One region of the Leptothermofonsia sp. ETS-13 genome, then DNA from elsewhere that is predicted to be linked to it. Evidence: predicted binding sites of a transcription regulator. Region 1 holds the regulator's gene; the other holds the start of a gene.
What was found. The regulator NtcA, encoded in region 1, controls nitrogen genes in cyanobacteria. The targets are predictions, from matches to a motif close to TTTGTANNNNNNNNTACAAA.
Positions count from the first base shown of each region.

Region 1 (8,056 bases):
CTGGCAACCGCCATCCGAATTGGTAATCCTGCCAATTGGGAACGGGCGATCGCCGTCCAGGAAGCCAGCCAGGGCACCTTTAATGCCGTTACTGATGACGAGATCCTGAATGCCTACCGTCTTCTGGCGTCCCGTGAAGGGATCTTCTGTGAACCTGCCAGCGCGGCTTCCGTAGCCGGACTCCTCAAAGTCAAAGACCAGGTTCCGCCCGGTGCCACTGTGGTTTGTGTCCTCACCGGAAACGGGTTGAAGGACCCCGATTGTGCCATCAAACACAGCAGCAGCCAGTTCAAACAGGGCATCGAACCCAGCTTGAAATCTGTTGCCCAGGCAATGGGATTTTAGAGGAGTTGTTAGTTGTTGGTTATTCGTTGTTAGTGAAGCGAGGAGAGAGGGGGAAGGGAGTGCCAGGGTAACGGGATAATAGAGCGAGGTTTCTTGACTCCATCACTTCCCCACTCCATCACTTCCCCCACTCCATTACTCCCTCACCCATCCACTCATCCACTCATCCACCCATCTACTCCTTTCGCCCTTCCGTCATTCCCATAATCTCGTAGCCTGCATCAACGTAGACGATTTGTCCGGTGATGCCACTTGCAAGGTCACTACAGAGAAAGGCAGCGGTGTTGCCCACTTCAAGCTGGGTAACAGTTCGCCGGAGGGGGGCGACGGTTTCAACATGGTGGATCATGTCCAGGATGCCGCCGACTGCCGAGGATGCTAAGGTACGAATGGGACCAGCAGAAATGGCGTTGACCCGAATGTTTTGGGGACCTAATTCAGAGGCGAGATAGCGTACATTCATCTCCAGAGCAGCCTTGGCAATTCCCATCACGTTGTAATTGGGAATTACTTTCACTCCCCCCAGGTAGGTCAGGGTAAGAACGCTGCCCCCTTCGGTCATTAGGGGGTTGGGCGGCAGCGCACAGCTTAATTAATGAGTAGGCACTAATATCCAGGGCAGCCGCAAATCCTTCTCGTGAAGTGTTTACAAAACTACCAGATAAATCTTCTTTATTGGCGAAGGCTAAACAGTGAATCAAGATATCCAACCGACCCCATTTGTCTTTGACTGCATCGAAGGTAGCTTGAATTTGAGCATCATGTTGAACGTTACAGGGAAGAAATAGGGATGGTTGAACGGGTTCTACCAGTTCAGCAAGTTTTTTGACGCGGCGTTCTTCATCGGGCAGGTAGGTAACTCCAATATTTGCCCCTGCTTTGTGGAGTTGTTGGGCAATGCCCCAGGCAATTGAACGATTGTTGGCAATGCCAGTCACCAGGGCATTTTTTCCAGTCAAATTCAACATAACTCTCTATCTTTAAGAGCAACTACTTAGGACTGCTTTATGAGAATACTCAAAGATGGAAACGGGTAGCACCTATTTTTATCAGTCCGTTCAATCATTCTGTTCCAATAATCGTGATTTCGAATAAATTGCAGGTAAGCAAATCGATTCACTCTAGCTAATATAGTCTTAAACTGCTGGAAATCGTGATTTAAGCAGTGATTGAGCAGGCTAAACCTGGGTTATGGAATCGGTTAGTCAAGGGTTATAGCCAACCAATATGTAACATCAGGCACAAAAACGTGCGGTTGAGTAAGTTTAAGTGTCCTAAGTTACAGATCTTTTAATGAGTTCACTTAACTTAGGGATTTCACCTGTTAGTTAGCTGGGCAATTCTTTGGGCACCAGGTAGGGGATATGGTAGTAACGCAAGATAAACCACTCGCATCTGTGTTCCGTCAGATGGGGGGTGGAGCATTTCCACCCATTGTTGAAACCTTTGAGCGGGGCAAAACAATCTTCTTTCCGGGTGACCCGGCAGAACGTGTCTACTTTCTTCTTAAAGGAGCAGTCAAGCTGTCCAGGGTCTATGAGGCTGGGGAAGAAATTACCGTTGCGCTGCTACGGGAGAATAGCGTGTTTGGGGTTCTTTCCTTAATCACTGGGCACAAGTCCGATCGCTTCTATCACGCAGTAGCCTTTACACCAGTTGAGTTGCTTTCGGTTCCCATTGAACAGGTGGAAAAGGCGTTAAAGGATAACCCGGACCTGTCGATGGTACTGCTGCGAGGCTTATCATCCCGGATTTTGCAGACTGAGATGATGATTGAAACTCTGGCACACCGGGATATGGGTTCCCGATTGGTGAGTTTTTTGCTGATTCTCTGTCGTGATTTTGGTGTGCCCAGCAATGATGGCATCACCATTGACCTGAAGTTGTCCCATCAGGCGATCGCAGAGGCAATTGGCTCTACTCGTGTCACGGTAACCCGTCTTTTGGGGGATCTGCGCCAGGATAAGATGATTTCCATTCACAAGAAAAAGATTACCGTCCACAATCCGGTCACTTTGAGCCAACAATTTACCTGATCAGCAACACCCACTGGTAGAAACATTGAGGTAGGCTGTAGTTGAGTTCGCTGTGATTGCGTTTGCTTTGGTGTGCTTGTGCAGGCGTGGCCGGGAGTGCAGGGCGCTTTGGAGTGTGAATGTCCACCGGATATATTTTGATTCTGGCAGTGCTGGTGCTGGGGGGGGTCATTGCCACGGTGGGCGATCGCCTGGGAACCCGCGTTGGCAAAGCTCGCCTCAGCCTGTTTAATCTCCGTCCCCGTAAAACTGCGACGCTCGTCACCATTCTTACCGGCACTGTGATCTCGGCTTCCACTCTGGGGGTTTTGTTTGCCACCAGTGAGTACCTGCGCAAATGGTTGTTTGAAATTGACTCGCTGCAGGAAACCATCAGGCGAACTCGGCGGGATCTATACCAAACGCAGATTCAGAAAAACCAGGCTGAGGAGGAACTAGCAAAAGCGCGGGCTGATCGGGTATTGGCGCAGAAGCAACTGGCGGGCAGCAGAGAACAGCTCACGGGAGCACAGCAACAACTTACTGAAGCAGACCGGGCGCTCAGGGGGGCGATCGCAGAACGTACCCGAGCCCGGGCGGAAACCGTTCGCGCTGAAGCAGAATTAAATCGGATTCAGAACCAACTGCGGGCTGAGATTCGCCAGCTGCAAGTAGAAAAGAATCGGCTTATTGCCCAAAGAGACGCAGAAATCAGGGACAAGGAAGCTCAAGTCAAGAAACTGGAAGCCCAGCAAGCCTTCCTGGCCAGAGAAATTCAAGAATTAGAACTAGAGCGTCAGGGTCTACGCCAGGGCAATGTGGCAATTCAGCGCGGCCAGATTCTGGCTTCCGCGGTTGTGCGGATTCCATCAACTTCAACAGCGAAACAGGCCGTTGATCAGCTCTTAACCGAAGCCAATCGGACGGCGATCCGATTGACACGGCCCGGCACCAGCGGACAGATCATCCAAATTACCAGACCAGAGGTGGAACAGTTGATCAGTCGGATTGACGACGGAAAAGACTATGTAGTCAGAATCTTTTCGGCTGCCAACTACCTGGTGGGCGAAACCCCCATCCAAGTTTTTGCAGACGCAGTGCCCAATCGGTCTATCTTTCTGGCAGGCGATGTGGTGGCCGCCACTACCATCGATCCCTCCCGGATGACGGATGAGCAGATTCAACAGCGCATTAATTTGCTAATTGCCGCCGCTAATTTTCGGGCTCGCAGCCTAGGAATTTTGACCGATTCTGTTGAAATTGGTCGAATTCAGGATGTGATTATCTTTATCAGCCAACTGAAGCAATATAACCAGATGGTGGATTTGAAAGCTGTTGCAGCGGAGGTCACTAACGTTTCTGGCCCCCTCAAAATTGATTTATTGGCAACGCAGGATGGCAAGGTCTTGTTTAGAACAAATCATCCAGATACAGGTACCGTTAATTAAGAGTCGTGAACCTGTTTGATACATTTTGGTCCCATGTACCCTAGTTCTCACCCAACGTCTGATCAGCCTGTTATTCTGGGATTCGACCCTGGTCGCCGCAAGTGCGGTCTAGCGGTTATGGGAGTTGACCGCACATTACGTTATCACGAGGTTGTGGTTACAGAGTCGGCGATCGCTACCATCCAAACTCTACGACAGCAGTTTCCAATCTCGATAGTCGTTATGGGTGACCAAACCACCGCCAAGGATTGGAAGCAGCGGCTAACGACTGAGCTTGAAGACCCGCTGCGCGTTGTGTTAGTGGATGAGCGCCATAGCAGCCTGGAAGCGCGCGATCGCTACTGGAAAATGTATCCCCCAAAAGGCATTTACCGTCTGATCCCCAAGGCACTACGTCGCATTCCCCGTCCAATCGACGACATTGTCGCTATCTTGCTGATTGAACGCTACTTAGAGCGCCTGGTTCATTAGCTCAGGATCATGGATATAGCTGTCGCCAGGTTGCTTAGGACACTGGATTTAAGGGGATGAAAGGCTTACGACCTCTATAGCCACCTCACCCTTTCGCCCTTCGCCTTGCACTTAAAATTTCTTCCACCCCTCAGTTCAATACACACTCACCCGAAATCGCCCCCGTCCAGTAGGATTCATCGAATTGACCACAATGTAGTAAGTGTCATCCTCTGGGAGTTGAGTTCGTTCAATCAATGCTGAGTAAATGTAATTCATGTCGCTGCTGGTGGCAATGATCTCCCGCTTCGAGTTGAGCAAATAAACCGAGGGTGAAAATTCAGCCCGCAGACTATCCGCCCGAATGTTTACATACTGTCCCCGCTTGCCCTGAAATTCGTAGGACTGAAAGGAGCTTCCATCCTGTTTTAGCTTCGGACTTTCATCTGTCAGGTCGCCAGTTTTGTCTAAGAGATAGGAGATTCGGTCATCCCGCAGGGCCAGACTATAGCGTCCTTCTTTTCGGGGTTCCCGGCTGGTTACCACAATGGAATAGGTTCCGTCTTCGGGCAGGCGGATCTGAAGAAAGGCACTCTTTTCAGTGCTTTCTCCTCCAAATCGACGGGCGATCGGTTCCTGCCCATCAGGTCCATAAAGAAACATGGCAGGGTTCAGATTCAGGCGAGGATCTCGGCTACCCACCAGTCGAATGGCAATGGCTTGGTCTTTCTTACCCTCAAAATAATAGGTGTGGTAGTAGCGATCGCTCGCTACCGGGTCTCCCTTGGCCAGAACCCCAAACTCCACATCAACAAAATTGAGGCGTTTAACGGTTGCTTTCCGAGAGGCTGGGCGTGATGTCGGAGCCGCGGATGACGGTGGTTGGGATGAACTGGAACCACCACCCAGTTCGGCTGAAGTAGCAGGAGTAGATGGAGTAGATGGTTGAGTTGATGCAGGGATAGCACTTCCATCACTGGCCCCTGAAGCCGCGGGTGGAGGTGGCGGCGTGGGTGGGGGATCTTGCTGCCGGGGTGGCGGCGGAGAGGCTGGTTCAGCTGGTTGCTCTTTCTTAATCAAACTGGCCGCATCCTGATCAATGCTGGATGCGGCGATCGGGAGAGCCTGAACCAGGATCAGACCTGTACTGGTTAGACAAGCCAGCAGACGATGGATGAGGATGTGACCATCTTTTCTAGGGGTGCCAGCCATAGTTCGTGGAGAGATACTGCAAGTTGCTTGAAAGCGAAAACCAGATTTCTGGACGTTGTGAGTGCCACAGTGTTCCTGTCACCTGCCGTATCTAAGTAGCTAGTGAACAATGGCATAAGTCCAGTAACCATTGAGTTGGGGAGTGGGGAGTCGGAGGGAGCCAGAATGGTATCCGTATTCCCGCCGTGCTGTACCAGGCGCAATTAAATGAAGGATAATTTCGGGAGTGGAGGGGGTGAAATCCCCTGCCTGGAGGCGCAGCCCCCACTCCTCCCTTGACAAATACAAATTAATTATGACTACCTACTTATCTTTCTTTGATTTGAACTTTCTGTTATCTTCCTTTGATTTGAACTTTCTGATAGATCTTAAATCTTTCCTTTGCTCCACTGCTGACAAAGCTGTCCCAGTCACTGGCAGCCAAAATCGCCTGCCGCTTCTCGTTTTGAGGGAACACAATCAGTTGATGGAAGTTTTTGTATTTAGGAAGAATCTTCTCGTTTTGATTGCCTCTCAATCGCTGCATTACCGCGGCGGTCAATATTCTTAGCCCTTCTTCGCTTACTAGCCTGACGTTGCTTGAACCGTCATAGCTGATCGCAATTTGCTGGGCATCGATTCTCTCAACTTTAGGCTTAATGGTAGCGATGACGTCTGCCAGTTCCTGAGATTGCTTGGGTACTTCGGTCTGTAAAAATTTTTGTAAAACAATGGCTTGCCAGTCAAAGATTTGCTTCTGTGCCTGGCTGTAAAGGGGGGAATCTGGGGGGATGGTACGGGCTGTTTGAATTGCCGTTTCTAGACTGGCACCACCTTTTTTAGCCATTTGAACGGCTTGATTAAAGATTTCCTGGTCTTGACTAAGTGGGTCAGGGCTGGGAGTTGGAGGAGGAGAAGGCTGGCGTTGCAGAGCCGAAATTGTCAAAACGGCAAGCAGGGTAACCGCTCCGATCGCCCCTCCCCACCAAACCCGTCTGTTGCTCAATGGAAATGGGGAAGGAGAAGGTTCTGATGGAATCGAAGGTTGCGATCGCCCCGGCATGAGAGGCGCAATCAGAGTTGACTGACTCTCCTCTTGTTGCTCAGACTTGGCCGTTGCGGGTCTGGCTATAATAGCAGAAGGGGATGGAGAGGCGAGGGTTGGTTGAGGGGGAGGAATTGTCTCCGGAGGAATTTCGGATTTAGCTGAGGTCTCCTCTACAATCGATGCCGTAGTCGAGAGAGACTCAATCGGTGAAACGGGAATTCCATACTTTTGCAACAGGGGTTCAAGGTCGCGAATTACCTCCTGCGCCGATTGATAACGGTCTCTGAAGGAGTAACGGGTCATCTGGGTCAGAATGGCTGCGAGTTCATTGCTTATCGCAGCGTGCGATCGCCAGACCAACTCTCCCGTTTCCCGATCTTCCTGAAGCTGGTTGGGAACCAGCCCTGTACTTGCCTGAATGCCGATAATGCCTAAAGCATAAATGTCACTGTTGAGGCGAGGAGACCCCCTGGCCTGTTCAGCAGGCATGTAGCCAGGGGTACCAATGTTGATAGTCATGCCGCTCTGCTCTTGAGCCGATTGCGCCCGGATTTGCTTGACTGAGCCAAAGTCAACCAGAACGGGTTTGCGATCGCGGTTGCGGCGAATGATGTTATCGGGTTTAATATCGCGATGGATGATGCCTTCATGGCCGCGATCGCGATAGCCATGAATAAATACCAAAATCATCAAAACCTCGTAAAGCAACCGGCATACCTCAGCTTCGGACCAGGGTTTCCGGAGTTTCAGTTCGGCAGACAAAGGAGTTCCTTCAATCAGTTCCTGGATCAGAAAGAACTCCCGGTTCTCATCAAAAAATGCCAGCAATTGGGGAATTTGATCATGCCGTCCAAGGGCTTCCAACACTTCGGCTTCGGTTTGAAACAACCGTTTCACCTCTCCTAGAGAACCTGAATCGCTGCGCTCCGATCTCAATTGCTTGACGAGACATTTAGGGTTACCTGGGCGCTGGGTATCTTCGGCAATGTAAGTTTGCCCGAACCCACCCCTGGCCAGAGTGCGAATGATTCGGTAGCGGCGGGCGAGTAATTTGCCAGTCAGCAGGCGCATTGCAGTTCAATAACCAGTTAGACAGGGTAACAGACGGGCTCTCAAGAATTTTTGTTGCGCTGTGAGTATATTTCCTCCCTAAAGGGAGGCTGCGATTACCAGGCGACTTGCAGCTTAGTTCTATGAATTGCAGGCCCCTTTTGAGTAAATATAGCGGTTCTCACTCGTCGCAACACATCTAAATCCCAGGAGCCAGAATTCAGAAAAGGGCTTTGTGCACAACTATCAATGTTCCCTCGTTCCCCTGAGAGATTCCGGTACAATAACACTGGTCAGCCACGGCTACCTAAAATTATCGATTCGCTGCTTTTCCCATTGGAAATGGAGGGTTGTTGTGAAGGAAATTTTGATCAGTCTGGGGGTAATGGTTGTCTGTTTCCTGCTGCTGGTGGTGTCTCAAATTGGTGGGAATCGGGGGCAAGCCATTGCTGGCGAACTATCTAAAACCGAACCTCAAGCGATCGCAACCATTACGGACAGCTCAGGGG
Region 1 covers NZ_CP120836.1:3,428,254-3,436,309, forward strand. The annotation lists gene thrC (threonine synthase) at 1-345, shown strand, start outside; gene P4D80_RS15515 (SDR family oxidoreductase) at 521-862, opposite strand; gene P4D80_RS15520 (SDR family oxidoreductase) at 783-1,313, opposite strand; gene ntcA (global nitrogen regulator NtcA) at 1,710-2,381, shown strand; gene P4D80_RS15530 (DUF3084 domain-containing protein) at 2,501-3,808, shown strand; gene P4D80_RS15535 (pre-16S rRNA-processing nuclease YqgF) at 3,842-4,279, shown strand; gene P4D80_RS15540 (PPC domain-containing protein) at 4,415-5,470, opposite strand; gene P4D80_RS15545 (hypothetical protein) at 5,570-5,758, opposite strand; gene P4D80_RS15550 (protein kinase domain-containing protein) at 5,805-7,568, opposite strand; gene P4D80_RS15555 (FKBP-type peptidyl-prolyl cis-trans isomerase) at 7,903-8,056, shown strand, end outside.

Region 2 (8,056 bases), 2.7 Mb from region 1:
TGGAAACAATTATTCATCGCCCTAACAGCAGAACTGCCAGCTAGCGCCGCTTTCGTACCCATCTGGCTCCCAGGGCACCCAAACCAAGGGAAACTCCGGCGATCGTAGACGGTTCGGGAACTGCGGCAGCCACCCCAATTGGACGTCTCAAGCTTCTATTGGTGAACGTTCTTCCTACAAACGAGGCAGAATTCCCCTGCACCTCACCAAACTCCAGCACAGACCCAATATTTTCATTAGCAAAATCAAAACCAATCACATAGAGATTGTTAGCCGTGCTACCTACCCCAAACGTCAGACTACCGATAAAGTTGTTGCTAGGGCTTGTCCCTGTGTAATTGGTAGACAAAACATTGAGCAGATTACCAGCCAGGTCATACTCTCGAATTCCGCCTGCAAAGTCACTCACAAAAATACTTTGCTCATCTGGAGCAAACGCAAGCCCCAGCAGGCTCACAAATCCAAAGCTTTCCGCTAGCAGTGTCGGTTGATCAATAAAGACTTCCGGTGTGGTTGTCGGCACCAGCCCCTTCACCTGCTCCGGGCCATAACGCAATACCTGGCTTTTAAAGCCATTTTGTTCATTAGGAAACACTAAATTGCCTGCTGCATCGTTAGCCGTTCCCTCGATCGCCACATAAAGGCTACCATCAGGTCCGAACAGCAATCCGTTGGGTCCATTCAACCCACCTCTCATGCCAAAACCATTGTTGTTATCTGAAGCGAAGACATCAACAAATTCCCCCGTCTGAGCATTGAAGCGCAGAATTTGATTGGTCCGAAAGCTACTGACGTAAAGAAGGCCATCAGGTCCAAAGACGTTGCCGTAGGGACGAGCCAGCCCATTCCCCACAGCCGCTACTCCTAAAAATTCGCCACCTGGACTGAACTTCAAAACTGCTGAATCTTGTGGGTACGCAGCATCTAGAAACTGAGACTATTGCTTCCCCCACGCTGACATAGAGATTACCATCCGGTCCACATGTCAGGTCATCCGGTGCTCGTAGTCCACCACTGCCGGGGGTAGTAAAGTCTCCGACAAAATGACCCGTCATTTCATCAAAAACAACAATGTTGTTGCTCTCACTGTTGCTGATCAGCAAAAAAGCGTCCGCTTTTGCAGTGGCAATTCCAAAAACCGTAAAAACACTGAGGAGTAAAGGTACTGGCTGACAAAATTTCATGAAATGAGTAAATCGGTTGGATGGACGCCCCTATTTTTTACACCTCGCCGACTTTGAAGTATTCAAAAAGATACAAGTTCATCACACTTTCACCGAAAGAAGAATGTCAATGAAGCTGATGTAAAAAAGAGAAATTGCGATTATCCACGGTCTCTCAGAAATCCTCGGAAGTATCTTGAACCCGCGAGATTAAATCGAGCTTAAGATTTGAGGAGATACAGCTGAGAGTACCTATACTTAAAGGTTGGATGGATTGCGGTAGCGTCAACCTTATCAGGACCTTGTCAAGAGTTGATTCAGTCCATCCCTGGTTTATTAACGACTGATGCTATGGGTGTAGAAACAGGTACAACCTGTAGCACTAACACATGAATCTTTACAAGAAATTAATACGCTGGTAATAGCGTTACTCTCCATTCACTCAGAGGTTATTACACCAGGGCTGGAGAAAGGCAAATTCGGGGTGGCAGAATCGCAATCAAACGTAGGATTCATTTCTCGGAGGTTGTGGTTTAAGTGAATGTCATAGGTTGTCATAGGTTGTGTTGACGGAACAACAGTCGTTACAGCAGACCCCCAAAAGTAGGTTAGTTAACAGGGGTGAACTCAGTTTCCATCGTTTTACCCGCGATGTCTGGCTTCTGGTACCTACTAAAAATCACCTGGTAAGGTGACCAAACAAGATGAGGTCTCCTGCATGCCGCCCATATACCATGTACGCCATGTCAATCTAACCTTGCTGCTTGAATACCCTTAATTTGTAGGAACTATTTAGCCGTGGAATCTAATCGCAGCAATACTCAACTCATCAACTTTTTGCAGAAGGAACTGGCGATTTCTGCTAACTCTATTGCTATGGCACTGCGTCATTGCGAGCAAGACCCAGGTCCGCTCCATATGATTCTTTGGCAGTATGGATTAGTTTCTCTGGAGCAGCTTGAGCAAATCTTTGACTGGCTAGAAGGCTAACCTGGAACATGGTTACGGAAGATAGGGGGTAAGTTCTGAGAATCTTTGCTATCTGGTAATCCGGTTTAACAGCCAGAGCGCTGCGCCAATGCCAAAGAACTGGGCCAGGATTACATTAACGCTAGCTTGAACAACCAGAATATCCAGTGGCTGAATAAACTTTGACGGATCAGTGTTAACGAATCCCCCGATTCCCTGATTGAAAGCCTTTGCTGCTAACAAACCCACTGTTGCCTGAGCGCCTAACAGAGAAAGCAACATTCCGACTAAGCTCGCAATTAGCCCTGTTCGTAATACCTGGATAGTTTCGGGTCGTTTGGGACGATTCGCTGGGTTTCCATCTAACCTCCTACCAATGGGAATATAGCGGAACAGTGCCCAATACATATTAAAAAGCAGTACGAGGATTCCAAAAATCGTGACGACAACACCGATGCCAGTCGTAGGGCTGTTTTGGTTGGCACCGGGAGAGCGGCTTAACGCCCCAGCAAACAGCAGGATGACGCTTGAGATAACCGTCAAAACGAGTTGAACCCAAAAGCCAATCCAACCAGTAAGGCGGAAGTTTTTAGCAATATCCCGCAGGGTGGGGGAAACAGCAGAAGAACCTGGGCGATCAATCATAGTCCCGGTACCTGGCCATACGATCTTACCAATTTCCCATACTAACGGTTTTGTCGGCCATTGCGGGAGCTAGAGATATATCTGTCAATCGAAAAGTAGGAGAACTATCTTCAGAGATTGTGTAAAGTTATGCTGAGAGAAGGGACTTAGCATAGGATGAGTCAAGGTAAGGTTTGTCTTCTTCGAACAGGTTTTTCCGCAAAAAAATTCTTGCAGTTATTTACCCTAAATTACTTCCATGTCAGACGCATCTCTGTCACTTAATGGAATTCCCGAACTTCCTCCCCTACGAATTCTCATCGTGGAGGACGACCCCATGATGCAATTGGGGCTTGAGCAATCGCTGGAAGACTATCCTCAATTAACGATTGTAGGACAAGCTTCCGATGGTTATTTGGGAGTTGAAGCGGCGCTTAAGCTGAAACCTGATATTGTTGTGATGGATATTGGCCTGCCTCGGATGGATGGGATTGAGGCGACTAAACAAATCAAAGATGCTTTGCCAGAAGTTCGGATTGTGATGCTCACTTCCCATACTACTGAGAACGAGGTGATTGCAGCCCTTTCTGGCGGTGCTGACGCCTATTGCATTAAAGGAACTAATGTGGATCGGCTAATTGCGGCGATCGCTGCCGCCCAGGAAGGCGCTACCTACCTTGATCCCCAAATTGCCCGGCAGGTAATTGAGCATCTCAAACCTCCCTCACCCAGCAGTACCATTAGTGGGCATCTCTCCCAACGAGAACTGGAGGTTTTAAAATTGATGGTAGAAGGAAAAAGCAATCCCGAAATTGCGGCAGAACTCTACCTTAGCCCCAATACGGTTAAAACCCACATCCGGGGTATTATGAATAAGCTGGCAGTAGACGATCGTGTTCAAGCAGCCGTCGTTGCCCTCCGGTCTGGCCTGGTTTGAGTAAAATCGCTCTCTTGAGCATAAATCAGAGAAATGTGGAATCATAACTTGACCAAGGTTTTCAGGTTTGATTGACTCAAATCTGAAGACAGGCAAATGAAGGTCTCCTGGTAATCATTACAAATTTTCCCACACTGCTTTGATACACTACCGTTCTCTTTTTCTTTGCATGATTGTTAATAAATTCATGAGTGCTAATAAACATGACTGTCAATAAATTATAAATTAAGTTAGGTATAAATTAAGTTAGGTAGTCACAATTAACCAACCTTAAAAGGGGGAGTGGGAGCTGCGCCTCCAGGCTCGGGGTTTCACCTCCTACCCCCCCGAAATTATTCTTAATTTAATTATTTAATTGCGCCTAGCTACTTATGTAATAGGTAGCAGTCCTAAATCAGTTGTGAGATGGAGAAGTTTTGTAAAAAGAAATTCCTGCGGAACTCCTTTGCATAATTCAAATAGGATCACTACAGCATTCACAAATAGTTTGTAAACAAAGGGGTCAAAGCCCCACGCTAGGGTTCAACCCTGCACCCCGTTCAAGATTTCAAGAAGGATTGCTATAGCTAATTGAGAGGAGCAAAGGTGCATCTCGTCGTTGGGGAAGCCTATTCTGGTTACGAAGCCGGAGCTTCGTAACCCCGCTGTCAAAGCTCTTGCTCCACTGAACCAAAATGGGAAACGGGAGCCTTTAATCGACATGGCCAGGCGGGAGTCTGGCAACGAGATAACAGCCAATGGATTCACCCAAATTTCAGATACGCCCGATGAGCAATCAAAAGGGAACTCCTGACTTGAAAATAGAACCCTTGATTCCCTTCCCTTGACTCCCTTTTTTCATGGTGCTGTATGTAGTTTATTCTAGCTACTTTTGAACCTTTATTACCACGAGGATTTATTACCACGAGAGATTCAAAACGGTTCAATCATAATTTGAAGGGAAATTGTTAAGTTGTTATAACAAGTCTCTATCTATTTATCTCCTAAGGGACGATTCTCTCAAGAAGCATTTAGAATTTAGATACGGGAAAGATATTACACTGTGTCGAATCAATGACACATAAGCTAACCTGATAATTTCTCTGACTGTGTCAGAAGGTTGGCCCCGGCAATAGAGTCCCCCTAAGTCATAAAATTCGCAACCTTGACCTTTGATTGCCCCTCGTTGGTCAGGCTTAGCAGTTGGATAGTTGGCAATTGCTTCCCAATTACCCGGATTATCACTCGAAAGATAATTTAATGCTTTCGGTTGATGCCAGTTCAAGAATCTCACTGCTAGGTTGGAATTGCGTGGACTGATTTATCGTTGTCTGGATGGGAAAGATGATGAAGTTTGAGGATATTTACCAATTTTTTCAAGCACCGCCCCCCTTTTACCTCAACAAGGAATTGGCGGTATGCTATGTTCTCTCTGTGCTGTCTCGTGGAGACTCCTATGGTACAGAGCTGATTCAGCTTCTGGAAAACGAGTATCCAACGTATCGCCTCTCTGACACTGTGCTTTATAGTGCCCTCAAATTTCTTGAGGATGAGCAAATCATAGAAGGGTACTGGAAAAAAGTTGAAGGCCGCGGTCGCCCGCGTCGCATGTACCAGATTCGCTCTGGCGCAACGCAACAGGCACAGGATTTATCCCGCCTTTGGTATGAATATGTCAGAAAGCATCATACCCTGCCTCACTCAAATGGGTTAGCTCCCAGCAGTGGTACTTAATCAATCATTTCGGTTAGGTTCAATGAAGGTAAGGTCCAGGTTCAAACCTCAACTCAAAGCGTTACCCTGGTGCCAGGAGTTGACTAGACTTTAAGTTGTCATTTGATGCCTGGATCGACGAATTAGCATGGACATTTCCGTTCTTTCTTCAACTTTTTTGTTGACTTTACTGCTATCGATAGGGCTTTTGTTTTTCATTCGAGCTTCGGTAAAAGATCGAACCCAAATGATGAAATTAGTGTCTACCCAATCGGAAGAGTTGACACTAGAGCAATTGCAGCAGTACTTTGCTGGGCGTGCTTATCAGGTTGCCTCTATTAACGAAGCAAGGAACCAGGTGACCTTTGAGGGGATTGTTCGCCCCAGCCTGTTTCTTGCGTTCTTTCTGACTTTGCTGGCAGCAATCGGAGTTCTTTGCCTGGCGCTAGTCCTGTCAATACTATTGCCTCAGTTAACCTGGGCATTGATGGGCATGGTACTGTTCGCTCCCGCTGCAGGAGCTTTTTACTGGCGCGGTGCGAGACGCCCTGAGAAAGTCTTTCTCAAGGTTGATGCGCTAGAAAGTTCGTCAGAAAGTGTTCGAAGCATTGTGACAGTGATGGCCCATCGAGATGAAATCAAGGAATTGCAGCGATCGCTGGCCCTTGTACCCACCGAGCAGGCAATCAATCTCAAGATGCTTTAATTATTTGTTGAGCAAATGCTTAGTTCTTAACAACCTGATACGAATTGAAATCCCGCCTTGGCTTTTGAGCGAAGGCGGGATTTCAATTAGAACCACATCTAGACTAGATAGGGGCTCTGATACAGACCTCGGAACAGCAGACTAATGACTACGAGCAGCAACTGGAAGTTCTCCCGTGTGCTCGTCCGACAATCTCAGACTTGGAAACAGGAAATGGTTTTCCTCAACGTACTGTGCGCCGAACAAACCTTTTTCAGCCCAGAAATACCTATCCGTGGTATGCTCGTTACGCTTTACCAAAAGCAGCGCAGGTGGAAGAATTCCTTCTGCATGAATAAACTTCCGGGCAGCGGTGACTGGCTTGTCTTCGCCGCACTCAATACTGAATTGAGGCACATTCTCGAGAATCCTTCGCCCCTCCTGCCGGCGACGGCTTTTGCGCTTGCGTCTCCTTGCCAAAGCCCTTTACCCCCTTTTTCAGAAGCCAAGTGTAGTGATAGTTACAAAAGACGTGGTAAGTATATCGACTTGACACTGAAATTTCAACTTCTTTTAACCCAAAGATACAAAGATTAAATCATTCTTACAGCAGAAATTAAGTTTATCGGTCGAATTGAAATTGGAAAATGGCTGGGATCATTATTGGGACTGCAAACCACCTCTATCCTGATCCAGATGTATCAAAATGAGAAAAGGTGATTTTCAAGGCATCTTTTAGAAAGGTTTCTTAAACATCATCTGGGGTGGAAGTAAAACACTCTCGGAAATTGACTATGTTTATACCCACCAGTTCAGAATTCGTTGAACTTTGCCAAGCCCAAATTGCTTTGTTAACTCAAGGGTTGGGGGCATCACTCAGCGTTGTGTATCTGACTCAAGAATTGGTTGAGGGAGCAGAAACTCCATTAGTACCTGTGGCGGCTTACCCTGAAGCATCGGCGGATTGGCAGGGAAGGAGTCCGCTTCAGTTTCCACCCACCAAGATGACCAGTCGTGAGGCCAGTACGGATCTCCCCCCACTCCTGCTAAAAGACTCTACTGCGCTTTCCGTTGAAAATCGGCGAGAGATACTGGAGCCTGTTAATCCAGATGAATTGGAACTATCTGCCTTGCCTTCCAATCAGGCAGACCTTCCCTATCGCGGGCTCCTGGTTCCTCAACGACAATTGGTTTTACCTTTGATTCATCAAGAAGTGGTTATGGGCCTGTTGGTGACGGAACGCAGCGATCGCGCCTGGAATGAATGGGAACAGGCGCAAATTCATGAGATTGCTACGACACTGGCACTTGCCTGCGTTCTTGATCAGCGGTATCAGTGGCTAGAACACGATCGGCATCAACAACAATTACTGCAAGCGCAGCAGCACGATATTCTGGATAACTTGCTGCATCAGTTCCGTAACTCCTTAACGGCGCTTCAAACGTTTAGTAAGCTCATCTTGAAGCGTCTCCTACCAGGAGATGCAAATCGTGAAATTGCCGCCAGTATTGCCCGTGAGGCCGCTCGCTTGAAGGAGTTATCAGAGCAGTTAGAGACCGCCGCAACGGGTATGGAGATGGAGGAAGAACGAACTTCTCCCTTATTCCTGCCGCCTGCAATTGAGGCGTGGGAACAGGATAGGTCACTACCAGCAGACTCCCAAAATAGAGAAGTTCGACTTCTACCGGATGCGGGAGTTCTTGCGGGGGCTCCATTGTCGCTGGAGCCCTGCTCTGTTGTCAATGCGCTACAGCCTTTGCTGGCATCGGCGGGAGCGATCGCTCAAGCGCAAAACCTGACTCTTCACACCGATCTCCCTCCCAATTTGCCACCTGCGCTTGCCAATGAGCAGGCACTTCGAGAGGTATTTAATAACTTAATTGAAAACGCTCTGAAATACACTTCCAGTGGGGGACAAATTTTTGTCCAGGCCCGTCCTCTGGTTTTAGAGGGGGCATCAGAGAACGAATCCTGGCTAGAAGTGT
Region 2 covers NZ_CP120836.1:694,470-702,525, reverse strand. The annotation lists gene P4D80_RS03250 (AAA family ATPase) at 1-44, shown strand, start outside; gene P4D80_RS03245 (PEP-CTERM sorting domain-containing protein) at 41-895, opposite strand; gene P4D80_RS03240 (DUF2949 domain-containing protein) at 1,962-2,153, shown strand; gene P4D80_RS03235 (DUF3611 family protein) at 2,202-2,777, opposite strand; gene P4D80_RS03230 (response regulator) at 3,016-3,693, shown strand; gene P4D80_RS03225 (PadR family transcriptional regulator) at 5,020-5,406, shown strand; gene P4D80_RS03220 (cofactor assembly of complex C subunit B) at 5,534-6,091, shown strand; gene P4D80_RS03215 (DUF3155 domain-containing protein) at 6,233-6,550, opposite strand; gene P4D80_RS03210 (GAF domain-containing sensor histidine kinase) at 6,865-8,056, shown strand, end outside.
Region 2: P4D80_RS03215 (DUF3155 domain-containing protein) is a predicted target of NtcA. The motif match lies at 6,642-6,661, and genes of this name have one in related genera.